3 regions of the Eikenella sp. KCOM 3110 genome follow, and region 1 is predicted to be linked to each of the others. Evidence: predicted binding sites of a transcription regulator. Region 1 holds the regulator's gene; each other region holds the start of a gene.
What was found. The regulator FNR, encoded in region 1, switches genes on or off when oxygen is low (the NO sensors DNR and NnrR bind a similar motif). The targets are predictions, from matches to a motif close to TTGATNNNNATCAA.

Region 1 (9,683 bases):
GATGCTGTATTCGCCTTCGGTGGCCAGGGAAACGGGCAGGCCGTTTTCGATGGCTTGGTGCAGCGGCATGTATTCGCGGTCGTAGAATTCGGACATTTCGCGCATCAGCCACATGGCGTGCCGCCATTGCTCTTGGGCGGCCTCCAGTTCGGGCAGCAGGCGTTCCCATTCGCGGTAGAGGGCTTGGATGCGGTCGATACGCGCTTGGGCGGCTTCGGGGGTGAGGTTCGGCATGGTTGCCTCCGGTGTTTGTTGACTGGGTGGCGCGGGCTTCGGGCTACCTGAAAACCTACAGCCCGAATTCCTGCAGGAAGCGGGCATCGTCTGCCCAGCCGGATTTCACTTTCACCCAAACTTTGAGGAATACTTTGGTTTCAAACAGTTTTTCCATATCCAGGCGGGCTTCGGTGGAGATTTTTTTCAGTTTTTCGCCGCCTTTGCCGATGATGATGGCTTTTTGGCCGTCTTTATCCACCAACACGGCGATGTAGATGCGGTATAGCCCGTCTTCTTCTTCAAACTGTTCCACCGCCACGTTGGCGGCATAGGGCAGCTCTTCGCCGAGGTGGCGGAACAGTTTTTCGCGCACGATTTCGGCGGCGAGGAAGCGGGCGGAACGGTCAGTGACCGCGTCTTCGGGATAGAGCGGCACGCCCTCGGGCAGATGGGGGCGCAGGATGGCGAGCAGCTCGCCGATGCGCAGGCCGTGTTTGGCGCTCACGGCTTCCGCGCCGGCAAAATCAAACTCTCGGCGCACGGTTTCGATAAATTCTTCCAATTCGGCCTTGCTCTTGGCGCGGTCGATTTTGTTCACCACGAGGATGACGGGCAGGTGTTTGGGCAGCAGGCGGACCACGGCGCGGTCGGCTTCGCTGAAACGCATGGCTTCCACCACGAAAGCCACCACGTCCACGCCGCCGAGGGCTTCGGTAACGTTTTGGTTGAGCCGGTCGTTGAGCGCGTTGCGGTGGCGGGTTTGGAAGCCGGGGGTGTCCACGAAGATGAACTGGCTGCGCTCATCGGTATAAACGCCGGTGATTTTGTGGCGGGTGGTTTGGGCCTTTTTGCTGGTGATGCTGATTTTCTGGCCGATGAGGTGGTTCATCAGTGTGGATTTGCCCACGTTCGGCCGGCCGACGATGGCCACGAAGCCGCAGCGGAAATCGGAAGAGGGTGTTTGGTTCATGCGTTTTTCCTGACGATATATTTTTCAGGTAGCCTCTAACCCGCTAGGCACAGGCTACCTGAAAGTTTGGCGGGCGCTATTTTTTAATGCGAATTTTGCTTTCGGGGCTGTCAAACACGATTTCGGGCAGATGCCATTGCGCCATGAGTTTGTTCAGTGCCCTGATTTTCAACATGCGCACGGGTTTGCCGGCCAGAATGGGAGCGTTGATGGCGAAGCGGTTGATGCCGAGCAGGAAGTTAATGCACTCCTGCACCAACATATCGTTGCCTTCAAAGCGGATTTCGGTGGCGCTGGTGAGCATGCCGGTGCCTTTGGCCCACACGCCTTTGTCGTTCAGTTTATAGCCGTTCTCCTTTGCCCAAGCCTGCCATTCGGGTGAGTTTTCCGCACCTTCCGGCACGTGGATGCGCAGCTCGGGATAGTCTTTTACCGCGTTTTTGGAGGAGAACCATAAGAAGAAAATGCCGATAAATGCGCCAAATAAGACGCTGAACACAAAAACCATGATTGAATCCTTTATTAAGTTGAAAATGAATAGCTAATATATAGCATGCCGTTTTCTGTCGGTAAATCCTGCCTGCAAGGCTTGTTTGCATTAGCTCAAATATTATTGGCCTGAATGATAGCGGCATCAGCAGCGATTCAGGCATGGGATTTGCGCTGTTTTTTGTTTTTGCCGGGCAGGGGGTGATGTTCCTGCAGCCAATCCAGCGCCTCTTTGGCTGCGGCTTGTTCGGCGGCGCGGCGGCTGGCGGCTTGGGCGCGGGTGATGTGGGCGAGTTCGCCCAAGTCGCAGGAGATGTCGAAACGGGCATCGCAGCCCTCGCCGGATTGGTGTTCGATGCGGTATTTGGGCAGGGGCAGGCGGCGGGCCTGCAGGGCTTCTTGGAGCAGGGTTTTCGGGTCTTTGCCCTGGTTGCTCAAATCGATGTTGGCAATGCGCCGGGCAAACAGGCGGCGCACGGTTTGCTCGGCGGCGGCGAAATCGGCATCGAAGCTGATGGCGGCCAGCAGGGCTTCCACGGCATCGGCCAGGATGGAGGGGCGGTCGAAGCCGCCGCTTTTGAGTTCGCCCACGCCCAAATACAGCGCGCCGCCCACGCCCATGCTGCGGGCGATTTCGGCGAGCACGTCTTGGTTGACCAGATTGGCGCGCAGGCGGGAGAGTTCGCCTTCGCTATAGCCGGGGAAGGCGTCGAACAGCATTTTGGCCACGCTGTAATCGAGGATGGCGTCGCCGACAAACTCGAAGCGTTCGTTGTTTTGGGCGCTGTAGCTGCGGTGGGTGAGCGCCTGCTCGAGGAGGCGGGGATTCTGGAAGCTGTGTCCGAGGTGGCGTTGCAGCTCTTCGCCGGCCCGGGCGCGGCGCGGATCGGGCTTCGGGAGCTTGCGGGGTTTGGCGGTGGGTTTGCTCATGATGGCGGGATTATATCGGGTTTGGCAGCGCGGCGCAGGCAATAGATGGTTTTCAGGTAGCCTCTATGCGGTTTGCGGTAGGCTACCTGAAAAGTGGCGGATTATGGGTATTAAAAAGAATGCCGCTGCATTGGCTCGATGTTTTGCCTGCCTGGCGGCTTGTGCTTTCAGGTAGCCTTTGTTTGCCGGATAAAGGCTACCTGAAACCTTGTTCACACGGTTTGCGAATATTGGGCGGCGGTGTCGCGGGAGCGCAGGTGGCGGTCGAACACCATGGCGATGTTGCGGATGAGGAAGCGGCCTTTGGGGGTGACGGTTAGGCCGGTTGCATTAAGCTCAACCAGGCCTTTGGCGGCGAGGGTGGCGGCATCGGCCAGCTCGGCAGCGAAATATTGGGCGAAGGGCTGGCGGCATTCGGCTTCGTAATCGGCAAACTCGAGGCCGAAGCGGCACATGAGGTCTTGAATGAGGCGGCGGCGCAGCAGGTCGTCTTCGTCGAGCAGGTAGCCGCGGAACAGGGGCAGCCGGCCGGCATCGAGGTCGGCATAGTAGGCTTCGATTTGGCGCTGGTTTTGGCTGTAGATGCGGCCGATTTTGCCGATGGAGGATAGGCCGACAGCGATGAGGTCGCAGTCGGCGTGGGTGGAATAGCCTTGGAAGTTGCGTTGCAGGCGGCCTTCGCGCAGGGCGACGGCGAGCTCGTCTTGGGGCTTGGCGAAGTGGTCCATGCCGATGAAGACGTAGCCTTCGCTGCCCAGCCGCTGCACGATTTGCTGGAGCATGTCGAGCTTGGTGTTGCTGTCGGGCACGGCATTGGTGTCGATGCGGCGCTGGGGTTTGAAGATGTGCGGCAGGTGGGCGTAGTGGTAAACCGCCAGCCGGTCGGGGTTGAGGGCGAGCACTTTGTCCAGCGTTTGTTGCATGGTGGCGGGGGTTTGGTGCGGCAGGCCGTAAATCAAATCGACGCTCACGGATTGGAAGCCGGCTTCGCGGGCGGCGTCGATCACCACACGGGTTTCTTCTTCGCTCTGGATGCGGTTTACGGCTTGTTGCACTTGGGGATCGAAATCCTGAATGCCCACGCTCATGCGGTTGAAGCCGAGCGAGCCGAGAAACAGCACGGTTTCGCGGCTTACTTTGCGCGGGTCGATTTCGATGGAGTATTCGCCCTGCGGCATCAGGGTGAAGTGCTCGCGGATAAGGCCGAACACGAAATCGAGCTGGGCATCGGAGAGGAAGGTGGGGGTGCCGCCGCCAAAATGCAGCTGCGCCAATTCGGGTTTGCCTTGCAGGAGTTCGGCCTGCAGGGCGAATTCTTTTTTCAGGTAGCCCAGGTATTGGTCAGCGCGGGCGGTGTCTTTGGTGATGATTTTGTTGCAGCCGCAGTAGTAGCAGATGGTGTTGCAGAAGGGGATGTGGATATAGAGCGAGAGGGAGCCGGGCGTGCGGTTGCGCACGGCTCGGGTGTAGTCTTCGGCGGTAAAGCCTGCGTGGAAGCGGTCGGCGGTGGGGTAGGAGGTGTAGCGCGGGCCGTTGGCGGGCAAGGAGGCGATGAGCTTGCGGTCGAAGATGATTTCTTGGGTGCGGTTGGCAGACATGATTGTGTTTAAATTAATGTTATTATTTGGGAAATATGCGGCAATAGGTTTTGTTTGTGAAATCGGGTAAAATGCGGATGTTTGCAAATTGCCCCGACTATTGCCGGGCGGTAAGTATAAACGATAATTGCCGCCGCTTCATAAGCCCAGTTTGCTTAGAAAGTTAGCACACACATGAAAGCCATGCCCCTCGCCACGACTTGTTCGCGCTGCGTTTTTAAAGAGTTATGCCAGCCCAATGCCGCGATTGCGGTGGCGGTGGAGCGCGTTGATGCGGTTATCAAGCGCAGCCGCCGCCTGAAAAAGGGCGATTTCCTGTTCCGCAACGGCGACAGGTTTGATTCACTGTTCGTGGTGCGCACCGGTTTCCTGAAAACAGTTGTTGCCAGCCAAGACGGGCGCGATCAGGTTACCGGTTTTTTTATGTCGGGCGAGCTGGTGGGCATGGACGGCATCTGCAACCAAATGCACTACTGCGATGCGGTGGCGCTGGAAGACACGGAAGTATGCGAGCTGCCCTATGCCAATATGGAGGAGCTTTGCGCGGCGGTGCCGGAATTGCAGCTGCATTTCTACCGGCTGTTCAGCCAAGAAATCGTGCGCGACCAAAACGTGATGCTGCTTTTGGGCAATATGCGCGCCGAAGAGCGGCTGGCCGCCTTTCTGATTAACCTGTCGCAACGCCTGAAAAAACGCGGCCTTTCGGCCAACGATTTTATTTTGCGCATGTCGCGCGAGGAAATCGGCAGCTATTTGGGGCTGAAGCTGGAAACGGTGAGCCGCACGCTCTCCAAATTCGGCCAGGAGGGGCTGGTGGAAGTGGAATACAAACACATCCGCCTGCTCAAGCCCGAACGGCTCAAACAGCTGGCTTCCGGTACCCAGCCCGCTGTGGTTTGAAGCAGCTTTCCGCATTTGTCTTTATTTCCCAACCGCTTGGCAGGCTACCTGAAACTTCGGCCGCCAAGCCCAACCTTCCAATATGAAAATCCTCATCTTAGGCAGCGGCCAAGTGGGCACTGCCGTGGCACAGAATTTGGTGGAAATCCCCAACCACGACGTTACCATTATCGATAACGATCCCGAAGCCCTGCGCAACATTGGCAGCAAGCTCGATGTGCAAACCTTACTGGGCAACGGCTCTTCTCCTGCCGTGATGGCCGAAGGCGGCGCCTACGACACCGACCTGCTGCTCGCCCTCACCCGCCACGACGAAACCAATCTGGCCGCCTGCAAGCTTGCTTCCAGCCTGTTCAACATCCCCAACCGCATCGCCCGCGTGCGCCTTTCCGATTATTTGGAATTCACCGGCCCCGACGCCGAAGAAGATAACGACGGCCGCGGCACGCTCGATCTGTTCGGCGTGAGCGAATCCATCTGCCCCGAGCAGCTGGTTACCGAGCGGCTGGCCGATTTGCTCTGCCACCCCAGCGCCCTGCAGGTGCTCACCTTTGCCGAAGACAAAGTGCGCATGCTGGTGGTGCGCGCGCAAAGCGGCGGGCGGCTGTTGGGGCAGCCTATCCACACCATCCACGAACACCTGCCCGAAGGCACCGACTGCCAAATCTGCGCCATCTACCGCAACAACAAGCTGATTATGCCCACGCCGCAAACCGTGATTCAGCAGGGCGACGAAGTATTCGTGGCGGCCGCCACTTCGCAAGTGGCCGAAGTGTTGCGCGAATTGCGCCCGCAGCAGCAGCCCACGCGGCGCGTGATGATTGCCGGCGGCGGCCAAATCGGCTTCCGCCTCAGCCGCCAGCTGGAAGACCGCTTCGATGTGAAAATCATCGAAATCAACGAAAAACGTGCCGAATGGCTTTCGGAAAACCTCAACAGCACCCTCGTGCTGCACGGCTCCGCCGCCGACGAAAGCCTGCTGGAAGGCGAATACATCGACGAAATCGACGTATTCTGCGCGCTCACCAACGACGACGAAAACAACATCATGGCCGGCATGCTGGCCAAAAGTCTCGGCGCCAAGCGCGTTATCGCCATCGTCAACCGTTCCAGCTATGTGGATTTGCTGCAAGGCAATACCATCGACATCGCCGTATCGCCCCACTTGGTGACCATCGGCTCGATTTTGGCGCACATCCGGCGCGGCGACGTGGAAGCCGTCCACCCCCTGCGCGGCGGCAATTCCGAAGCCATCGAAATCGTGGCGCACGGCGACAAAGACACGTCCAAGCTGGTCGGCCGCCGCGTGAGCGCCGTGCGCTGGCCCAACGGCTGCCACGTTGCCGCCGTGGTGCGCGGCGAAGAAGTGTTTATGGGGCATCAAGACGTGCAGCTGGCCGACGGCGACCACATCATCCTGTTCGTAGCCCGCCGCCGCGTGGTGAGCGAATTGGAAAAACTGATTCAAGTGCGCATGGGCTTTTTTGGCTAGAAACCGCGGCTTGGAATATATATAGTGGATTAACAAAAATCAGGACAAGGCGGCGAGCCGCAGACAGTACACACGTTACGACAAGGCGAGACAACGCTGTACTGGTTTAAATTTAATTCACTATAGAAGGCTACCTGAAAAACGATTTCCCGTTTTCAGGTAGCCTTTCCGTTGACTCGGCGCAAGCCGAAGCCTTTCAATATCCCGCGCTTATCCGCCACATTTTCCTGCCGAGGAAATACGGCACGCAGAACAACACCAGCACAATGCCAAGCGTTACCGCCGTGCTCAACAGATAGTTTTGCAAGGGCACGGCCTCCTTGCCGTGATACAGCGAAAATGCAAAACCGCCGAATATCAGCAGCATAAACCCCCTTGCCGCCCAACCCGCACCGTGCAGCCCCTTGCTTTCGCGCCCCCAGCCGTGCAGCAGCGAAAGGCAGGCCACCGGCACTAGGTAGAAGGCAGACTTGATATATTCGTTCATGTTCGGATCGGGGTGGTGCGGCTCAAACTTCAGCCCGAACAGCAACACTGCCCAAGCAATCACAGTCAACTGAATTAATCGGATTAATATCGACATTTTTGTTTTCCCGTTTATTCAAAATAAAACATCGGATTATAACGATTTTGTGGTTTTTGGCAATCCTATCCGGCTAAGGTAGATGGATTAACAAAAATCAGGACAAGGCGGCAATGCTCTCTGTGTACGGATAGGATATGAGGGGTTGTTAAAGCTGTATTCATTGCAATTTTAATCCACCATAGAACATCAGCTATATAAAGCATCCTGCCAAACAAAAAGGCTACCTGAACATTTTCAGGTAGCCTTCATCATACTAAAGTAAGCGGCTGATGCTTATTTGTCGTCTTTCACTTCTTCAAACTCGGCATCCACCACATCGTCGCCTTTTTTCTGCTGCCCGTTGTCGGCGGACTGGCCGGCTTGGGCTTCCTGAGCCTGCTTCTGGGCATCGGCATACAGCATTTCGCCCAGTTTCTGGCTGGCTTTGCCCAGCTCTTCGGCTTTGGCATCAATGGCGGCTTTGTCGTCGCCTTTCACGGCTTCTTCGGCTTCTTTCAGCGCGGCTTCGATTTTTTCTTTCTCGGCTGCGTCCAGTTTGTCGCCGTAGTCGGCCAGTGATTTTTTCACGGAGTGAATCAAGGCTTCGGCCTGGTTGCGGCTCTGCACCAGTTCGTGCAGTTTTTTATCTTCTTCGGCATTGGCTTCAGCATCTTTCACCATGCGTTCGATTTCTTCCTCGCTCAAGCCGGAAGAACCTTGGATGGTGATGTTGGCGGCTTTGCCGGTGCCTTTGTCTTTGGCAGACACATGCAGGATGCCGTTTGCATCAATATCAAAGGTTACTTCAATCTGCGGCATGCCGCGCGGAGCGGGGGCGATGTCGCCGAGGTTGAATTGGCCGAGTGATTTGTTGGCAGAAGCGCGTTCGCGTTCGCCTTGCAACACGTGGATGGTTACGGCGCTCTGGTTGTCTTCGGCAGTGGAGAACACTTGCGAAGCCTTAGTGGGGATAGTGGTGTTTTTGTTGATGAGTTTGGTCATCACGCCGCCCATGGTTTCGATACCCAAAGACAGAGGGGTTACGTCGAGCAGCAATACGTCGCTGCGGCCGCCGCTCAATACTTCGCCCTGAATGGCGGCACCCAAGGCCACGGCTTCATCGGGGTTCACGTCTTTGCGCGGTTCTTTACCGAAGAATTCTTTCACGGTTTCCTGAACCTTGGGCATACGGCTCTGACCGCCCACCAAAATCACGTCGTCGATGTCGTTCACGCTCAGGCCGGCATCTTTGATGGCGGTGCGGCAGGGCTCGATGGAACGCTCGATCAGGTCTTCCACCAGGCTTTCAAACTTGGCGCGGGTAATCTTCATGGCCAAGTGTTTGGGGCCGGTGGCGTCCATGGTGATGTAAGGCAGGTTCACTTCGGTCTGCTGGCTGCTGGAAAGCTCGATTTTGGCTTTTTCGGCAGCTTCTTTCAGGCGCTGCAAGGCCATTACATCGGTTTTCAGGTCGATGCCCTGGTCTTTTTTGAACTCGGAAATGATGTAGTCGATCAGGCGTTGGTCGAAGTCTTCGCCGCCGAGGAAGGTGTCGCCGTTGGTGGAGAGCACTTCAAACTGTTTTTCGCCGTCCAAATCGGCAATTTCGATAATGGAAATATCGAATGTGCCGCCGCCCAAGTCGTATACGGCGATTTTGCGGTCGCCTTTGCTGCCTTTGTCCATGCCGAAAGCCAGTGCGGCTGCGGTCGGTTCGTTGATGATGCGTTTCACGTCCAAACCGGCGATGCGGCCTGCGTCTTTGGTGGCTTGGCGTTGGCTGTCGTTGAAATAGGCCGGCACGGTAATCACCGCTTCGGTTACTTTTTCGCCCAAATAGGCTTCGGCGGCTTCTTTCATTTTACGCAGGACTTCTGCGGAAATTTGCGGCGGAGAAAGCTCTTTACCTTGCGCTTCCACCCAAGCGTCGCCGTTTTTGGCTTTTACAATTTTGAAAGGCATCAGGTCGATGTCTTTCTGCACTTCTTTATCTTCAAATTTGTGGCCGATCAGGCGTTTTACCGCATAGATGGTGTTTTTTGCGTTGGTAACGGCCTGGCGTTTGGCCGGCGCGCCCACGAGGATTTCGCCGCCGTCCAGATAGGCGATAACAGAGGGAGTGGTGCGTGCGCCTTCTGCGTTTTCAATAACTTTGGTTTGACCGTTTTCAGAAATAGCCAAGCAGGAATTGGTAGTACCCAAATCGATACCGATAACTTTTGCCATAATGGATTGCTCCTTAGAGATTAGTAGGATTCAGACAGCGCCTTGCTGGCGCTTTAACTTGCCCAGTAAATGGGTTTGGCCGTTTTTTTTTCAAGGGAAAAGGCTATTTTCGTTTTAATATATTGATTTTTATATGATTAAATAATTTCAGGCGGCCTTGGGCAACAAATTTCCGCCCGGCCTATTGAATTTCTGCCGCCAGCCCTAATTAAGAATAACTGTTGTTCCTGCATATTTGCACCGATACGGCGTTGCCGGAATTTATAGCTAAAAGCAATTCGTATTATTTGAACTATA
Region 2 (9,683 bases), 940 kb from region 1:
GGCCACTTTCTTCATGAAGCGCTCTACCAAATCGCAGGCGATGCTGTCCACGCGGTCGTCGTTATTGCCGAACTGCGGGTATTCGCCTTCGATTTCAAAGTCGACGGCAATGCCGTTTTCGTCGCGGATCGGTTTGACTTTGGCGTATTTGATGGCGGACAGCGAGTCGGCAGCCACGGACAACCCGGCGATGCCGCAGGCCATGGTGCGTTTCACATCGCGGTCGTGCAGCGCCATCAGGGCGGCTTCGTAGCTGTATTTGTCGTGCATGTAGTGAATGACGTTCAGCGCGGTAACGTATTGGGTGGCCAGCCAGTCCATGAAGCTGTCCATGCGGGTCATTACGGTATCGTAGTCCAATACTTCGTCTTTAATCGGCTCGGTTTTGGGGCCGACTTGGTCTTTGGATTTTTCGTCCACGCCGCCGTTGATGGCGTACAACAGGGTTTTGGCCAAGTTGGCGCGCGCGCCGAAGAACTGCATCTGTTTGCCAATTACCATCGGACTCACGCAGCAGGCGATGGCGTAGTCGTCGCTGTTGAAGTCGGGGCGCATCAGGTCGTCGTTTTCGTATTGGATCGACGAAGTGTCGATGGAGACTTTGGCGCAGAACTCTTTGAAGCCTTGCGGCAGTTGTTCAGACCACAATACCGTGATGTTCGGTTCGGGAGACGGACCCATGTTGTACAGGGTGTGCAGCACGCGGAAGTTGGTGCGGGTGACCAGCGTGCGGCCGTCCAAACCCATGCCGCCGATGGATTCGGTGGCCCAAATCGGGTCGCCGGAGAAGAGCTGGTCGTATTCGGGCGTGCGCAGGAAACGAACCATACGCAGTTTCATCACCAAATGGTCGATGAATTCCTGTGCCTGGCTTTCGGTAATCACGCCGTTTTTCAGATCGCGCTCAATGTAGATATCCAAGAAGGAAGACACGCGGCCGAAGCTCATGGCGGCGCCGTTTTGCGATTTCACGGCGGCGAGGTAGGCAAAGTAAGTCCATTGGATGGCTTCTTGCGCGTTTTTGGCCGGGCCGGAAATATCGAAGCCGTAGGAGGCAGCCATTTCCTTCATCTGTTTCAACGCAATGTGCTGCTCGTTGATTTCTTCGCGCAAGCGGATAACGCTTTCCAAGTTTTGGCCAGATTCCAAATCGGCTTGTAAAGAATGATACTGCTCGGTTTTGTCTTCCATCAGGCGGTCGATACCGTAAAGCGCCACACGGCGGTAGTCGCCGATGATGCGGCCGCGGCCGTAGGCATCGGGCAAACCAGTTAAAACGCCCGATTTCCGGCAGCGGCGGATGTCGGGCGTATACACATCAAACACACCTTGGTTGTGGGTTTTGCGGTATTTGGTGAAGATTTCTTCCACTTCGGGATTCAGTTCCACACCGTAGATTCGGCAGGAATCTTTTACCATTTTCAGGCCGCCGAAGGGCATGATGGAGCGTTTCAGCGGCTCGTCGGTTTGCAGGCCGACGATGGTTTCCAAATCTTTGTCGATATAGCCTGGCCCGTGGCTGGTGATGCCGGAAACCACTTGCGCATCAATCTTATACGGCGCGTGGGTTTTATTCTCCACCTTGATGCCTTCCATCACTTCCGCCCACAGCTTGGTGGTGGCTTCGGTGGCCGGCGCCAAGAAGCTGCCGTCGCCTTCATAAGGCGTGTAGTTTTTCTGGATGAAATCGCGCACGTCGATGCCGGTTTCCCAATCACCGCCGACAAAGCCTGCCCAGGCAGCCGGGCGTTCTATTGCTGAAGCCATAATAACCTCCTATTTGACATAAATAAATAAAACGACGTTACAAATTAGCATTCATCATGAAGGATAGCATGCCCCATGTTCCTTTTGGCGGGAAACCCAGCCAATCAAGCTTCCCCTTAATCCAAGTCAAACTTGATGTGCTTCATTTATGCTTCATCGGCGGATGAGGGGCAGACAATTTTCAGGTAGCCTCGTTTTCCGGCAAAGCCGCCCGGCTTCGGCATAGCTAAATTACCCTCCGGTTCGGCTTCGTTCGCAGGCAAACCAAACGCTGCTTCCGGTATAGGAGGCTTCCTTATTTCGAACGCGATTAGAACTGCTATAAAATCCCCTTCTAACCGTTTTTCAGGTAGCCTTTGCCGCATGAGAAACCACCTATAATCCATCACCGCCAACCCATTCAAGAAAGGCTACCTGAAAATGCCGCTCGTTTCCCTTCACGACTACCTCCGCCCTTGGAAGCTGTTTTCGCTTGCCTGCGGCATCGCCATCCTTATTGCCGGTTCCTACCTCCAGCCCGCACCCGACTGGGATATTCCCATCAGTTTCCTGATGGCCTTCAGCACTTATCTTTTCGCCCCCATTACCTCGCGCACACTGGCGCGGTGGCAGTGGAAATACTTGCCGCCGGCGCTGTTTGGCATGTGGTTTTCCGTTGACGGCATCTACTGGCTGTATTGGTCGTGGCGCGATCCGGCGGCACTCGAAATGATGCGCAGCGGCAATGCCCCCGCCTCTGCCTGCCTGTATGGCCTATGCGCCATGATTTGGCTGCACGACGGCACCTTGTGCGAAATATTGCGCCTGAAGAAGTAAAGCGCATCGTGATTAACATAAAAATGCCGCAGCACTGGCCCGCCACGTTGCGCTAGCGGGCATTGAATGCGCTGCCCTTGAAGATTCGCCCAACTGATTAGGTGTGGCTCACAGAATCCGAACCTACAAGCCTTGATTTGCAGAACAAACCGCGCCTAATCAATCCGATAATGCAGCATACGGCTGCTTTCGCGGATAACGCGCACCAGGCGCATAATCAGGCTGGAAACAAAGCCGATGCGTTTCCACTCGGCAGGAAAATCGCCCACGATGTAGCGGTTGGAAATGAAGTGCAGATTGCCTGCCCATTGCTCCGGCTCGCGTTCGTTGTCGCAAAAGGATTCAAAGCGGGCGCTAACGTGCTTCATGGCATCGTGGCGGGCAGAATTTTTGACTGTCCAGCTGTTGCACATATCGAAGGCGATTTCGCCGCCGTGGAAACGGGCAGCCAGGTTTTGGAACAGGCCGCGTACCATTTCGTTGGAGAAATACATCAGCACGCCTTCAATCACAAACAGGAATTGCGCATCGGGGTGGCGGGCGTGCAATTCGTCCATCCATTCGGTGTCGAAGGCGGAAGCGGCAATCAGGGTTTCGTTGCTTTGCGGCGGCAGGATGGCGCGCCGCCATTGAATCACGTCTTCCAAATCCAGCTGATAAAACGGCACACCGTCTGCTTCGCTGCCGATGCGTTCGCGGCGGCTGTCGAGCCCGCAGCCAATAATCACGACCACCGGGCGGCTTTGGCGGCGGATGAAATCGGTGGTGAGCCGGTCGAAATAACGGGCGCGGATGGCTGTACCGATGCGGGAGGGCTTGGCGCGGTTAAACTTGGCAAAATCATAGTCGATCTGCGGCACCAGGCGGCAGGCGGCGGGATCGGTGAGGATGGGGTTTGCCTCTTGGGAAGAGAGGTATTTCATGTAGAGCGGAATCAGCAAGGTTTCGCTGACGGCGTTTTCGATTTTAATCATGGCGTTCTCCTGTAAACTATAGTGAATTAACCAAAATCAGAACAAGGCGGCGAGCCGCAGACAGTACACACGTTACGGCAAGGCGAGGCAACGCTGTACTAGTTTTTGTTAATTCACTATATTTTGTCTGAAACCCGGAAACAAACCCAATCAGAGGCTACCTGAAAGCATTTCTGCCAAGCTCAAACGGGGCTTCCGCAAAGCAAAAACAGAGGCTACCTGAAAATAATTATCAGATAGCCTCATTATACGCCTAATTTTTAAGCACGGCTCAGCCGTAGCGTTTCTGAAATTCGCGCATAAATTCAATCAGCGCCTCCACGCCCTGCAGCGGCATGGCGTTGTAGATGCTGGCCCTCATGCCGCCCATGCTCTTGTAGCCGCGCAACAGGCGCAGGCCGCGCGTGGTGGATTCTTGGGCGAAGAGTTCATCCAATTCTTTGCTGCCGGTGGTGAAGATCACGTTCATTCTGGAACGGGCGGCGGGGGCGACGCGGTTGCGGTAGAAGCCGCCGCTGTTGTCGATGGCGGCATACAGGGTTTTGGCTTTGAGGGTGTTGATGGTTTCCATGTGTTCCACGCCGCCTTGCGACTGCAGCCAGCGGAAAACGAGGCCGGAAATGTAGATGGGATAAGTGGCGGGGGTGTTATACATGCCTTGGCGGTTGATGTGCGAACGGTAGTTCCACACATCGGGCACGCGGCTGGAGCAGCGATCGAGCAGGTCTTCGCGGATGATGACGATGGTGGTGCCGGAAGGGCCGATGTTTTTTTGCGCGCCGGCATAAATCACGCCGAAATCGGCCACATTGACGCGGCGGGAAAGAATCTCGCTCGACATATCGCACACCAAGGGCGGCATATCCGCGCCCAGTTTGGGCACTTCACGGTATTGCAGGCCGTGCACGGTTTCGTTAATCACAAAATGCACGAAGGCGGAGCTCGGGTCGATATCCCAAGACGCAACCGGCGGCAGGTCGGTGTAGTCGAACATCTCGCCGCCGTGCGCGGCCAGATGGATGTTTACATCCGACAATTTGCCCATTTCATGATGGGCGATACGGCTCCAGTTGCCGCTCACCACGGAATCGACGCGCTTGAAGCCGTTGCTCAGGTTCATCACGGTCATGTTGAACTGCGCGCTGGCGCCGCCTTGCAAAAACAAAACTTTATAATTATCGGGAATATTCAAGAGCTGGCGCAAATCCTGCTCGGCATGATAGAGGATGCTCATGAACACGTCGGAGCGGTGGCTCATGGTCATCACGGAAAAGCCCGTGCCGTTGTAGTCGAACATTTCGCTTTGCGCGGTGCGCAATACGGATTCGGGCAGCACGGCCGGGCCGGCGGAGAAGTTGTAAATCGGGGTATCCACAGTAAAAACTCGATTGAAAATATGGCGGGATGCCTTAACGGGTGGGGATTCTATCGTTTGCAAACCCGTTGCAGCAAGGATTTCCGCCATTTCCCCGCCAAACGGCATAACAGTGAAAAACTGTTCATCAGCTACGATTACCAGCCAATAAAAGTGATTTTCACCATTTACTCATCACAAACAGGATTTATCGCCATAAATTCAATAACAGCAAGTGAAGCCCACCCTGTCGCTATTTTGGTCTTTGCTGCTTGGCAGGAGCGGCCTGGATTTCATGGGAGCAGCGTTTTCAGGTAGCCTGCCGGAGAGGCTACCTGAAAACGCCGTGCCGTTAGCCCGCTATAAGAATCACCCCCCCCAACGCAGCCCTATGCCCTTCCGCCACCCGCACATAATGCGCCGCAGAATAAGGCAGAAACGCCAGCTCCTCCGCCATAAGCCGCCGCACCTGCTTCACCGGCGAGCCCACATACAAATAGCCGCTTTCCAGCCGTTTGCGCGGCGGCACCAGGCTGCCCGCCCCAATCATCACATCGTCTTCAAGCAACGCGTCATCCAGCACGATGCTGCCCATCCCCACCAACACGCGGTTGCCCACGGTGCAGCCGTGCAGCGTGGCATGGTGGCCGATGGTGCAATCCTCGCCGATAAGCAGCGGCGAACCTTCCGGCTTGCCGTCTGTTTTGTGGCTCACATGCAGCATCACATGATCTTGAATATTGCTGCGTTTTCCCACGCGGATGCTGTTCACATCCCCGCGCAACACAGCAAACGGCCACACCGACACTTTCTCTGCCAGCACCACGTCCCCCGCCACCAAACACAGCGGATCAAGGTAACAGCTGCCATGCACCTGCGGCATGGCGGCCAAATAAGGGCGGATATTGCTCATGGGAAACTCCTTTTCTCATCAAACTGCGAAGGCTACCTGAAAATCTGATAACGGCAAAGCCGGCCCGGATACGGCAAAACCGGTTGGCGCTTCTTTTCCCGATTTTCAGGTAGCCTTCAGCTTTGGCATGCCGGCACAAGGCCGAACAAATAGCGTGGCAACGCTGCCCGGCCTGCTTAATTCACACTGCCCCCTCATAACGGGAAGGCAGCGGGTTTAATCCCGCCTATTGTTTTCAGGTAGCCTTTAGGCTGCTCTGATTCGCTGCCTTCAGCCGCTCGGCCATCCGGCTGCCGCCGAAATCGGCCAGCGTGCCGTTGAGATCGAGCCAGATTCGCTGGCGCTGCTCGGCGGGCGGGCGGTTTAGGCGGCTGCCTGCCCAGGTGTATACGCCGGTGAGTTTGTGGGTTTGGCCGTTGCCGGACACATGCAGCACAAATTCAAACGCCATGCCGGTACGGCTGGCGGCGACAGTTTCGCCGTTTTCTTCTTCCCGCACCTCCACGGTTTGCCATTGCGGCATGGAAGTGGCGGCAATATCGAGCAGGCGGCTGTCGGCCATTTTTTGGTGCAACAGCTGTTCGATGTTTCGGCAAATGTGTTGGTAGGGCGTGTAGTCCAGACATTGCAGCATGGAATAGGAGCTGCCTAGCAGCTGGAAATCATAAAGGTTGGTGGTGGGCGGCTCGGAAGACTGTATATCGGTTTGGCGTTGTTGGCACATGATCGCTTCCCGTCTTTGATTCTGTGTTTTTCTCCAGCCGCCCAGCATGCCGAACACACAGGCAAATATAAAACCGCCAGTCACAATCAGGATAGCAACTCCCCAAAAAAACCCGTCCGGACCAAGGAAAAGCAAGAACACTAAGATATATAGCCACTCTCCCAAAAGGAGACCGGCTATATACATCAGCACAACCGTTATAAACAGGGCAGCTAGGAAACAAACAAATTTATTAATCATCAATCTTCCAATCATCTTTTGCAAACAGCCCTATCTTTTTTCAGGTAGCCTCCACCCGCCAAGAGGCTACCTGAAAACGATGTTTCGGCGCAGCCGAAGCTGAGTCTCTGCGAAGCTAAAACGATGTTTCGGCGCAATAAAAATAATGGGATACGGCCAAGCGCTTAACCTGCCTCATTGAGCCGCTCGGCCATCCGGCCGCCACCGAATTCGGCCAGCGTGCCGTTAAGATCGAGCCAGACTCGCTGGCGCTGCTCGGCAGGCGGGCGAGTTTAGGCGGCTGCCTGCCCAGGTGTATACGCCGGTGAGCTTGCGGGTTTGGCCGTTGCCGGACACATGCAGCACAAATTCAAACGCCATGCCGGTGCGGCTGACGGCGGCGGTTTCACCGTTTTCTTCTTCCCGCACCTCCACAGTTTGCCATTGCGGCATGGAAGTGGCGGCAATATCGAGCAGGCGGCTGTCTGGCCTTTGCTGGCGCAGCAGCTGTTCGATGTTCTGGCAAATATGTTGGTAGGGCGTGTCTGCCAGCCATTGCAGCATGTGGTAGCTACTGCTTAGCAATTGGAAATTGTAAAGGTCGGTGGCAGGCGGCTCGGGCGGCGGCATATTGGTTCGGCGCTGTTGATATGCGATTTTATCTTGCTCCTGTACGGGAGAAGGGCCTTCTCCCGTAACTTTCAACATGCCAAAGAATACCAAGCACATCAGTACAATCCAACCACAGACCAGCAGCGGAACAGCCCCATCCCCCAACATAAATATCAGCATCACTGCCGGCCACATCAAAATATAGATAGACACATAAACAATTATTGCCGTTATAAACAAAGCTGTTAAAAACCGGACAATTTTATTATCCATCAATCCCCCCCAGCCTTCTTCTGAAAAACAGCCCAATCTATTTTCAGGTAGCCTCCGTCCCAACCAAGAGGCTACCTGAAATCTTATCCGCTAATGCGAGTGATGGTGATGATGGTGGTGCTGCCCGCCGCCCGCTTCATCACTCGGGCTTTTCACTTCCACCTGCACGGTTTGCTCGGGGGCATGGCGGAATTTCAGCGTGAGCGGGAAACGGCTGCCAGCGGCGAGAGGCTGTTTGAGGCCGATCAGCATCACGTGGTAGCCGCCTGGCTTGAGCTCGGTGCGCTCGTTGGCGGGCAGCGGCAAGCCTTGCGGCATGGCCTGCATGCGCATATTGCCGCCGGCCATCACGTGTTCGTGGATTTCCACGCTTTCGGCCACGGGGCTGCTGCCGCCGATCAGCGTATCGGCGGGGCTGCCGTTTTCCAGCTGCATAAACACGCCGCCGGAATTCATGCCGGGCACGGTAAACCGCGCCCAAGCCCGGCTGGCGCGCACTTCTGCCTGGGCGGCTGCGGCCAAGAGCAGGCCGGAGAGGATAACGATTTGCTTAAGCTTCATATGCTTTCCTTTCTATCAAACGGGGTTGGACTACAGGGTGTTGAAGGCCATCAGCCAAAAAATGCCAACGAGCAACAGCGCCACCAGTTGCGCGGCGGAGCCGGCATCTTTGGCGATTTTGGAGAGCGGGTGCAGCTCTTCGGAAATCCTGTCTACCACGGCTTCGATGGCGGTGTTGAACAGCTCCACAATCAGCGAGAGCAGCGACGCGCCCACCAGCAGCATGCGCACAGGCGTATCGAAATCGAAACAACACGCCAGGGGCAGCAGCACGGCGTGCAGCCACACCAGCTGGCGAAAGGCGGCTTCGTTGCGATAAGCGGCGGCGATGCCGTCGCGGGAGTATTGGGCGGCGGCGATCAGGCGCGCAAGGCCGCGTTTGCCGGGTTTCATAGTGGTGATTCCCTGTGTGGGTGTGTGGGGATGGGTTTCGGTTTTTCAGGTAGCCTTTGGTCAAACCAGCTAAGGCTACCTGAAAACTACGCCGCGTTGCGCTCCACTGCGTCGATGAATTTGGCGGCCACATCAAAGCCTTTCTGCTTGGTGATTTCTTGGAAACCGGTGGGGCTGGTCACGTTCACTTCGGTTAGATGGCTGCCAATCACGTCCAAGCCGGCCAGCAAAATGCCGCGCCGTTTCAGTTCGGGGGCGAGGGTTTCGGCGATTTCGCGGTCGCGCGCGCTCAATTCCTGCGCCACGCCGCGCCCGCCTGCGGCCAGATTGCCGCGCGTTTCGCCCTGCTGTGGGATGCGGGCAAGGGCAAAGGGCACGACTTCGCCGTCAATCACGAGGATGCGTTTGTCGCCGTGCACGATTTCGGGGATGTAGCGTTGCGCCATGATGGTGCGTGTGTCCAGCCGCATCAGGGTTTCGAGGATGCTGCCGATGTTCGGGTCGCGTTCGGTGAGGCGGAAAATGCCCATGCCGCCCATGCCGTCGAGCGGTTTGACGATGATGTCGCCGTGTTCGGCTAGAAAGGCGCGCACGTCGGCGGCGCGGGTGGAAACGAGGGTGGGCGCGGTGAATCGGGCGAAATTCAAAATGGCGAGTTTTTCGTTGAAGTCGCGCATGGCCTGCCCGCTGTTGAACACTTTTGCGCCCTGCTGTTCGGCTAGGGTGAGCAGCTGGGTGCTGTATAAATATTGCATATCGAACGGGGGGTCGGTGCGCATAATCACGGCGTCGAACTCGGTTAAGGCAGCCTGCACTTTGTCCTGCGGTTTGAACCATTCGTGGTCGTGGTCGTCTTTTGCGCCGATAAATTGGAACGGCGCGGCTTGGGCCACTACTTTGCCGTTTTGCACGGAGAGTTCGCCGGCAAGGGCGTGGTGCAATTTGTGCTCGCGCTTGGCGGCTTCGCGCATCATGGCGTAGGTGGTGTCTTTGTAGGTTTTGAAGGTGGCCAACGGGTCGGCGATGAAGAGGATGTTCATGGGGTGTCCTTGGTGTGGAATTGTTAGTTGGCGGGGG
Region 3 (9,683 bases), 990 kb from region 1:
GCTATCGCTTCTTTGGATGAGGTTTTCGTATTTCATTTGGGAATTGTAAATCTTCAGGATACTTTCGCAAGAGGTCTACTATATCTGCGGCTCGCCGCCTTGTCTCATCCTTATTTTCATCTGCTCTATCGGGATGACGCACCAACCTCTAATCCACATACTCTCCCTCATCCTTATTCAAAAACGCATACGGCACGCCAATCAGCAACCCGCCGCCAATCCAATTCGCCACAAAAGCCACGCTGCAATGGCGCAGGATATTCAGCGCTTCAAAATGCGACACGCTATCGGCAATCTGATTGAAGCCCACCAGCGCAAACGAAGCAAAGTTCGCCGCCACGTGTTCGTTGGCCAAAAACACAAACATATACACCGCCGCAAACACCGCCGCAATCTTCGCCGCCTGTTCCTTCAGCAACAGATAAGCCACCACCGCCACGTTCACAAACAGATTGGCAAAAATCCCCTCCGCCAGCACCAGGCCGTTTGGCCGCTCCAGCTTGTGCCCCACCATATTGGCCAAATAGCCATCCGCCGAAACATGGGCAAACGCGCTGGTTTGATTGAACAGCCAAGCGGTAACAATCGAGCCGATCAAATTAAACGCCGTGCAATAGAGCAAAATAATCAGCGCCTTTTCCCATTTGATTTTTTTGAGGAAGGTGCCGGCCGTGAGATACATCATATTGGAAGTGGTGAGCTCCGAATTGAGAAACAGGATATACACCAGCCCCCACGAGAAGAAAAACGGAAAGGCAAAACGCCCCAGCGAAGGGTGCACCGTATTGAGCACATCCGCCGCAATCACGCCTGTGGCCGGGGTGAGCGTGAGCAGCATGCCGGCAATCAGCGAACGCAGTGCATACTTTGCCTTGCTGTGCTCAAACAGCCACGCTTTCTTGTGGCAGGCCTGCTCGATTTTTTCCACAAATACGGATTGCGCCATATCGGTTCCCTTTTTCAAATTGGATTACTGTCAAATGATGATTTGTATGTTTCAGGCAGCCCTGGCTAACGCCGGCAAAGGCTACCTGAAAATTTCCCTTGCACCGTGTCGGCACAGCCATACCGGCTTATCGTGCTGCTGCAGTGTAGCCTATCCGTTTCAGCTGCCTCAGGCAAGTATGGCAGGCTACCTGAAAGGCTTGGCTTCCACACAGTTCAAACGAAGCGGCAACGCCCCACAGGCACCTATTCAAACATTTCCTGCCATTTCACCAACTGTTCGGCAAACGGCCATTCCACGCTGTCGAGCAGGTTTTTGGTAATCAGCCCAAGCTCGGTATCGCCTTCGATTTGCAATTTGCGGTTGAAAAACAGGGTGTCCGGGTCTTCTTCGCGCAGCATCATGCGCAGGAAATCCACGCCGTTGGCGGCTAGCCGGAGGTCGGGTTCACCTTCGAAGCGGCGGTCGAGGAAGCGTTCGCTATCGGCGGTAAAGCGCACAGTGATGCCTGCGTCGAGTACGTCGATTTCGAAGGTGCGGCCATCAAACAGGCTCATGTCGGCAGGCAAGAGGCCGCGTTTGAGCATGAGGTTGAGGGTTTTAACCAGCGCGAAACGCGGCGGCAGGGCGGGCAGGCGGCGGCCGATTTGGGCGCACCATTGCGGCAGGGTGATGTCGGGCAGGGGCATTTTGTTTCCTTTCAGGCGGCGTTGGTGCCGTAGGCTTTGCGGTGGGCTTCCACGGCTTCGATGCCGGGTTTGCCCAGCCAATAGCCGTCCACGGGCGTGCCGGTGGACAGGCGGGCGAGTTCGGGCAGGGCTTCGTCTAGGGTGGTTTGGCCGTCGAGCACGGCGCGGTGCAGTTCGATGATGCGCGGCATGTCGGTGAGCTGGGGCGAGAGGCGCAGGATGTTGACGCCGATGGCGGCCATGTCGGCGTGGTGCGGCAGCAGGCATTGGCTGCCGTAGGACATGGTTTGGATGCCGTTGATGGTGAGGAACGGCTGGCCTTCGCGGGTGTTCATGGTGAGGCCGTGTTCGTGATCGAGGCAGCGGAATTCGCAGCTGTCTTTGTTTAGGTTGTAGTGCCGCGCGGTGAAGCAGCGGGACGAATAGGCCAAGGGGATTTTGCCCCAGGCGAAGATTTCGGTTTCGAGGCCGTCTGAAAGGCGGGTGATGTCGGCTACTTTGTCGCGGGCGAGTTCGGCGGGGGCGACCCAGCGGTATGCACCGAGGCTTTGGAAGAGTTGCAGGGTGGCTTCGTTGTAGATGTTGAGGCTGGCTCCGGCCACGAAGGGGATGCCGTGTTCGCGGGCGAGTTTGACCGCGCCCATGTCGTTGGCTTCGATTTTGAATTGGGTTTGGCCGGTGATTTTGCGCAGGCGTTTGAGGTCGGATTCGCTTTCGAGCAGCACTTGGGAAGACAGGATGATTTCCTTGCCGCTGTCGGCGAGGTCTTGGGCGAGGCCGAACCAGTCGGCAAAACGCATTTTCTGGCGGCGGGAGCAGACGGTTTCGCCCAGATAGATGGTGTCGAGCGGGCTGTCGAGCATTTGGACGTAGAATTCGAGCAGGGTTTCTTTCTGCCAGAAGAATTGGATGGGGGCGAGGGAGAGTTTCATGGGTGTTCCTTTGTTTTTTTGTCTTTTCAGACGGCCTGGAGGCTACCTGAAAATCGTTTGGGCAAAGCGGGCAATGTTTTTCCGGTTTATGGCCTGCAATACAACGACGGCTTCGTTCTCTAAAAAATCGGCGGCGGAATCATCGGCATAGGTTTGATTGAGGCGGCACAAATCGTAGAAGGTAAAAACAAACTCTTGTCCGTTGATATGCAATGGAAAATCCAACAGGCAACCTTTGCTCTCGGCTTCAAATTCAGCCAGGTCATCAAACCATTCCGGGAAGGTGATGTGCATAGGATTCCTTTTCAGACGGCCTTATTGTGTTCGGTTTCGGCGGCGTAGATATATTGCATCAGCGTTTCGATAAAAGCGGCCAAATCGCGCTGCCACGAATGGCGGTTGGTTTTGGTGAAATACAGCGATATTTCAGGCTTTTCCATTAAGTAGCAGCCGAAGCTGGCATACAGCGGTACGAGGCCGGTGTCGTGGGCGTTGTGGAAGGCAATGGTCAGCGGCAACGTGAAATAAGGGTGCGCAAGCGTCCATACGGCGGGGAAGGCAGGGGTATCTTCTTCGGCGGCCACGGTCAGGTCGTGTTTGTATAGGGCGTTGCGCAGGTCTTCGATGTGTTTTTTCATGCTCTTATTTTTCGCACTGTTTTTCAGGTAGCCCCTACCGCAAAACGGTGGGACAATGCTTTAACTTTAACGCTTTGTTTTTAGGAGCAAGCCATGCAGCCCGACCGGATATTGTCTTACGCTTCAGACGACCTGACCGCCGCGCTGTACCGCGGCCGGTACGCGCCGCCTTCCGACCGCATCGTCATCATACTCGGCGGCAGCGACGGCAGTTACGCGCTCACGCAAACCTATGCCGCCGTGTTTGCCGAAAACGGTCTGACTGCGCTGGCCGTGCCTTACTGGGGGCAGCCGCACCTGGCGCAGGGGCTGGCGCAAATTGCTGTGGAGACAGTGGAAACCGCCGTGCGGCGGGCGCAGGAAATGGGTTTTTGCCAAACCGGCGTGTGGGGTATTTCCATGGGTGCGCAACTCGCCCTGCTGGCTGCCTCCCTGATTCCCGACATCGGCCGCGTGGCTGCCGTCAGCCCGCTGGACGTGTGCGTGCAGGGTTTGCAAACCGCGCCGCGCAGGAAGCTGCTTGACTGTTCCGCCTTCACCTGGCGGGGGTACGACCTGCCATATTGCCCGCTCCACATGAACCGCCTGCGCGTATTGCGGGATTGCGTGAAAACCCGCAGCCTTTGCCTGCGCTCCTGCTACCGCGATGCGGTCGGTGCAGCGGAGGAAACACGCATCCGGGTGGAAAACATCCAAGGCGCGGTGCTGCTGCTTTCCGCCGAAGACGACACCATGTGGCCTTCATACGAAGCCGCGCGGCGCATCGTCCGCCGCTTGGAAGACGGCGGCTTCCAGTATCCCGTCATCGAACGCGCCTACCACCGCGCGGGGCATTACCTGTTTCCGGTGGAAAGCCGCTGGCACAAACTGTTTGCCAACGCCCGCCGTTACCCGCAGGACTACATGGCCGCCGCCCGCGACGCGCTGGCGCAGGCACTTGACTTCTTCCACGGCTGGCAATAGGGCAAAGGCCGTCTGAAAGCCTTCAAAGCAGCCTGCACTTTTCAGACGGCCTTCGGGCTGCTTGAAATTTATTCACGCCGCCAAACCCAATCAGCGTTCGATTTGGCCCGCATCCGCACCGAACCTTTGTCGGCGGAAGCGGTCATCGCACCGTAGCAGCCCGTAAGTCGGATACTTGTATCCGACATTTATATTGATCGAAGTGCCGGATTCGAGAATCTGACCTAAGGCTGCTTTTTCAGGTAGCCTTTCAGACGGCCTTGAGGCCGTCTGAAACTACTTCCAAGGCCGGTTATATGCGCCCAGCGTGCTTTGGCTGCCTTCGGACACCTTGCCCAAAGCCGCATCCCACGCGGGGGTTACGCGGTAGTGCGCGGGGTCGGCGGCGGCTGCGTCCAAAGCCTGCCGCAGCGTGCGCGTAACCTGCGCGGTGTACATCGGGCTGCGCTGGCGGCCTTCCACTTTGACGGCGGCCACGCCGATTTTGATGAGCTGCGGCAACACTTCCAACACGTTCAGGCTAGTCGGCTCTTCTAATGCGTAATAAGTTTCGTCGTTCACCTCAAAACGGCCTTTGCACAGCGTGGGGTAGCCTGCAGGCTCGTCTTTGTTGAACTGCTCGATCATCACCTGATTGAGCCGCACGTTCATTTTGTCGGGCAACTGCTCCCAGCGCACAGCCTTGGCCGGCGAACACACGCCCTGCATATTCGGCGACTCGCCCGTGGCGTAGCTCGACAGGATGCAGCGGCCTTCCACCATCACGCACAGGCTGCCGAAGCCGAACACTTCAATCTCCACATCCGTGTTGTCAATCACATGCTGCACTTGGTCTATCGTCAGCACTCGTGGCAGCACGGCGCGGCGGATGCCGAACAAGTCCTTCATTAAATTGATGGCTTCGTAATTGGTGGCCGAACCCTGCACCGACATGTGCAGGCGCAGGTTCGGATGTTTTTCGCAGGCGTAGGCCATCACGGCGGGGTCGGCCACAATCACCGCGTCCGCACCCAAATCGGCTGCGGTGTCCACCGCGCGCCGCCAGCGTTCCACCTGCCCGGCCTGCGCGTAGGTGTTGATGGCCATCAGCACCTGCCGCCCGCGGTCGTGGGCGTAGCGGATGCCTTCGATGATGGATTTTTGGTCGAAATTCAGGCCGGGGAAATTGCGCGCGTTGGTCGCATCTTTCAGCCCCATGTAAACCGTGTCCGCGCCGTTGTCCACGGCGGTTTTCAGGGCGGGCAGGTTGCCGGCGGGGCAGACGAGTTCGGGGATGCGGCCGCGCTCGGCCGGCTGCGGCTGGGCGGCGGGTTTGGTGTGGTGGGTGGGCTGGAAGTCGTCAAACAGCATGGCGTGTCCGTTTGTATGTAGGCAAATATTGGGCATTCTACGGGCAAGGCGGCGGTCTGGTGCTGATTTAAATCAACATCGTTGGGCAGGTGTTTTTCAGGCAGCCTTGGCTACAGCGAATAAGGCTACCTAAAAGCATATTGCCAATTTTCAGGTAGCCTGCAAGCGAAAGGCTACCTGAAAATCCTGCCCTTTCATCCACCGCGCAAGTAGGCAGCCACCTGCAATATGCAGTAAAATCACGCCCAATTTTTGTTAAGCGCGCCAGCCGCCCGAATCATTATTTTGAAAGACACCGAAACGCCATGAAAACCTCCGAACTACGCCAAAAATTCCTAAAATTCTTCGAATCCAAAGGCCACACCATCGTCCGCTCTTCCAGCCTCGTGCCGCACGACGATCCGACGCTGCTGTTTACCAACGCCGGTATGAACCAGTTTAAAGACGTGTTCCTCGGCTTTGACAAACGCGCCTACAACCGCGCCACTACCGCGCAAAAATGCGTGCGCGCAGGCGGCAAGCACAACGATTTGGAAAACGTGGGCTACACCGCCCGCCACCACACCTTCTTCGAAATGATGGGCAATTTCTCGTTTGGCGACTACTTCAAAAAAGAAGTCATTCCGTTCGCGTGGGAATTTCTCACTTCGCCCGAATGGCTCAACATTCCCAAAGAAAAACTGCTGGTAACCGTGTATGCCGAAGACGACGAAGCCTACAACATCTGGCACGATGTTATCGGCGTGCCTGCCGAGCGCATCGTCCGCATCGGCGACAACAAAGGCAGCCGCTACGCTTCCGACAACTTTTGGCAGATGGGCGACACCGGCCCCTGCGGCCCCTGCACCGAGATTTTCTACGACCACGGTGAAGAGATTTGGGGCGGCATTCCGGGCAGCCCCGAAGAAGACGGCGACCGCTGGATTGAAATTTGGAACTGTGTGTTCATGCAGTTCAACCGCGACGAGCAAGGCAATATGAACCCGCTGCCCAAGCCGTCCGTCGATACCGGCATGGGCTTGGAGCGCATGGCCGCGGTGATGCAGGGCGTGCACAGCAACTACGAAATCGACCTGTTCCAAGACCTGCTCAAAGCCGTCGCCCGCGAAACCGGCGCGCCGTTCAGCATGGACGAGCCGAGCCTGAAAGTCGTTGCCGACCACATCCGCTCCTGCTCCTTCCTGATTGCCGACGGCGTGATGCCGTCCAACGAAGGACGAGGCTATGTACTGCGCCGCATCATCCGCCGCGCCGTGCGCCACGGTTACAAACTCGGTCAGAAACAGGCGTTTTTCTACAAACTTGTGCCCGATTTGGTCAAAGCAATGGGCGATGCGTATCCTGAGTTGAAAGAGAAGCAGACGCAGATTATGGAAGCCCTGCGCGCGGAAGAAAGCCGCTTCGGCGAAACGCTGGAAAAAGGTATGGGCTTGTTTAACCAAGTGTGGGACGCGATGCAGTTCGCCAAATTGGAAAGCCTGTTGCCGATGGACGGCGTGGGCGAACCATTGCGATTGACCAGCGCAGACGGTGTAGCGTTTACCGTGGTTTCGCGCAACGCGGGCAACGGCAAACAAATCGTGGTGCGCCCGCAGGTTTCAGGCAGCCTGAACGAAAGTTTCGCCTTTAATATGGAAGACGTGATTACCAAAGAAAAAACCGAAGCCCACCGCGCTTACGGCGAAGCCCTGCAAGGCTACCTGAAAAACAATATCGCCAACAGCAAGCTGATTATGTCGGGCGAACACATCTTCAAACTCTACGACACCTACGGCTTCCCGTATGATTTGACCGCCGACATGGCGCGCGAACTCGGCATCGAGCTGGACGAAGAAGGCTTCGAGCGCGAAATGGAAGCCCAACGCGCCCGCGCCCGCGCCGCGCAAAACTTCAAAGCTAACGCCCAAGTCGCCTACGACGGCGCCGACACCCAGTTCCACGGCTACGACAAACGCAGCCTCGACGCCGCCGTACTCGCACTCTACCGCGACGGCGAAGCTGTAAACGAATTGAACGCAGGCGAAAACGGCATTGTCGTGCTGGATCACACGCCGTTCTACGCCGAAAGCGGCGGCCAAGTCGGCGACGTAGGCTTTATTTTCGCAGGCGAAAACCGCTTCCGCGTCGAAGACACGCAGAAAATCAAAGCCGCCGTACACGGACAATTCGGCGCAGTCGTTTCAGGTCGTCTGAAAGTGGGCGATGCCGTATCCGCCGAAATCGACAACGACATCCGCAACAGCATCATGCGCAATCACAGCGTTACCCACTTGATGCACAAAGCCCTGCGCGATGTTTTGGGCACGCACGTCGAACAAAAAGGCAGCCTGCAAAACGCCGAGCTGACCCGATTCGACATCTCCCACCCGCAAGGCATCAGCGCGGAAGAAATCGCCGAAGTCGAACGCCGCGTCAATGCCGCGATTATCGCCAACGTGCCCGTCAAAGTGGAAACCATGTCCATTGAAGACGCGCAAAAATCAGGCGCAGTCATGCTCTTCGGCGAAAAATACGGCGACTTCGTCCGCGTCATCACCATGGGCGACTACTCCACCGAACTGTGCGGCGGCACCCACGTCGCCCGCACCGGCGACATCGGTTTCTTCAAAATCATCAGCGAAGGCGGCATCGCCGCAGGCATCCGCCGCGTAGAAGCCATCACCGGCCTTGCCGCTCTGGCATGGGCGCAAAACCAAGAAAGCCTGATGAAAAACATCATCGCCGAAGTCAAAGCCCAAACCGAAAAAGACGTACTTGCCAAAATCCAAGCCAACGCCGCAAACGCCAAAGCCTTGGAAAAAGAGTTGGCAAAAGCCAAAGCCGAACTTGCCGTCCACGCAGGCGCCAAACTCTTGGACGATGCAAAAGACTTGGGCGCCGCCAAACTCGTCGCCGCCCAAATCGAAGCCGACGCAGCCGCCCTGCGCGAAATCGTTACCGATTTAACCGGCAAATCCGACAACGCCGTGATTCTTTTGGCGGCAGTAAACGACGGCAAAGTCTCCCTGTGCGCCGGCGTATCCAAAGCCCTGACAGGAAAGGTGAAAGCCGGCGATTTGGTCAAATTTGCAGCCGAACAAGTCGGCGGCAAAGGCGGCGGCCGACCGGATTTGGCACAGGCTGGGGGGACGGATGCTTCCCAAGTCGGCACGATGCTGGATTCGGCAGAAGGCTGGGTTAGAGAGAAGCTGTAATTAGAAAAGTGCAGGCTGCCTGAAAGTGGGTTTCAGGTAGCCTAAAACTCATATTGAATATTGCTATCTGATTATTCAGCCGCTTTAAAATAAGGATTGAGCATGGGCGTTAAACGCATTGTGGCCAATATAAACGCAACCCAACCCGCCGCAGCAAAGGCTTTCTACCATGACTTGCTTGGACTGGAATTGCTGATGGATCATGGGTGGATACAGACCTACGGACAGGATACGACTATGTCTGTGCAGGTCAGTTTTGCCAGTGAAGGCGGTTCTGGCATGCCTGTGCCTGATTTGTCTATTGAGGTGGATAATCTGGACGAATTATTAGAGCGGATGCAGCATGCTGGTTTCACGCCTGAATATGGGCCGACTACTGAACCTTGGGGCGTGCGCCGCTTTTTTGTGCGCGATCCGTTTGGGCAGCTGGTGAATATTTTGCAGCATGAGTAAGCCAACTTTTATGTACTATAAATATAAAATTTTTAGGTGCAGATTTTATAAAAGTTGAGCTAGGAAAATGGAGAAGTCTAGATGGATTAAGGCAGTTTAGATTAAAACCAGATGACTATATAGGTACTCATGGAATGGGTATGCCTATCGTATCTAATGTATCTCATGTTCGTTTTGAATTTTTGGTATCAAAAGCTAACGGTAAAAATTTTACTGTTACAAAAAATGTTCATGTACTATTGAAAAAATGTTGCTGACACTATGGTATATATTGAAATAAATCTAGCATATCACTCCATAACCTTGCACTGTACTCCATTGTTTTTAGATGAAGTACTAAATTCCAATAATTCTTTTATTGGTGAAATTTACTTAAATATGAATAAAAAATGTAAGAACGCTTTTCTGCATTTGTCAGTTAATGATGACGATGATGATTGTCTTCAAATTATAGAAGACAATCTGTTTTTAAGCATATCAAGTAATACATATTCTCTATTTCAATATAGTTCAGATTA

Region 2: pflB (formate C-acetyltransferase) is a predicted target of FNR. The motif match lies at 1,781-1,794, and genes of this name have one in related genera.
Region 3: ubiU (ubiquinone anaerobic biosynthesis protein UbiU) is a predicted target of FNR. The motif match lies at 5,581-5,594, and genes of this name have one in related genera.

Annotation. Positions count from the first base shown of each region.
Region 1 is NZ_CP034670.1:210,573-220,255, forward strand. Features, by position in the region: gene ELB75_RS01140 (DUF4298 domain-containing protein) at 1-234, opposite strand, end outside; gene era (GTPase Era) at 290-1,186, opposite strand; gene ELB75_RS01150 (hypothetical protein) at 1,263-1,694, opposite strand; gene rnc (ribonuclease III) at 1,832-2,605, opposite strand; gene hemN (oxygen-independent coproporphyrinogen III oxidase) at 2,818-4,203, opposite strand; gene fnr (fumarate/nitrate reduction transcriptional regulator Fnr) at 4,378-5,103, shown strand; gene trkA (Trk system potassium transporter TrkA) at 5,186-6,595, shown strand; gene ELB75_RS01175 (hypothetical protein) at 6,792-7,178, opposite strand; gene dnaK (molecular chaperone DnaK) at 7,455-9,386, opposite strand.
Region 2 is NZ_CP034670.1:1,147,905-1,157,587, reverse strand. Features, by position in the region: gene pflB (formate C-acetyltransferase) at 1-1,767, opposite strand, end outside; gene ELB75_RS12655 (hypothetical protein) at 1,914-2,171, opposite strand; gene ELB75_RS05795 (hypothetical protein) at 2,188-2,583, shown strand; gene ELB75_RS05790 (class I SAM-dependent methyltransferase) at 2,739-3,557, opposite strand; gene serC (3-phosphoserine/phosphohydroxythreonine transaminase) at 3,829-5,022, opposite strand; gene ELB75_RS05780 (gamma carbonic anhydrase family protein) at 5,264-5,824, opposite strand; gene ELB75_RS05775 (hypothetical protein) at 6,060-6,548, opposite strand; gene ELB75_RS05770 (hypothetical protein) at 7,014-7,475, opposite strand; gene ELB75_RS05765 (copper chaperone PCu(A)C) at 7,743-8,213, opposite strand; gene ELB75_RS05760 (diacylglycerol kinase) at 8,244-8,606, opposite strand; gene gshB (glutathione synthase) at 8,693-9,646, opposite strand.
Region 3 is NZ_CP034670.1:1,677,662-1,687,344, forward strand. Features, by position in the region: one part of gene ELB75_RS08500 (IS5 family transposase) at 1-36, opposite strand, end outside; gene ELB75_RS08505 (formate/nitrite transporter family protein) at 149-946, opposite strand; gene ubiT (ubiquinone anaerobic biosynthesis accessory factor UbiT) at 1,192-1,635, opposite strand; gene ELB75_RS08515 (U32 family peptidase) at 1,647-2,567, opposite strand; gene ELB75_RS08520 (hypothetical protein) at 2,610-2,861, opposite strand; gene ELB75_RS08525 (hypothetical protein) at 2,873-3,205, opposite strand; gene ELB75_RS08530 (acyl-CoA thioester hydrolase/BAAT C-terminal domain-containing protein) at 3,299-4,168, shown strand; gene ubiU (ubiquinone anaerobic biosynthesis protein UbiU) at 4,445-5,554, opposite strand; gene alaS (alanine--tRNA ligase) at 5,824-8,712, shown strand; gene ELB75_RS08545 (VOC family protein) at 8,815-9,165, shown strand.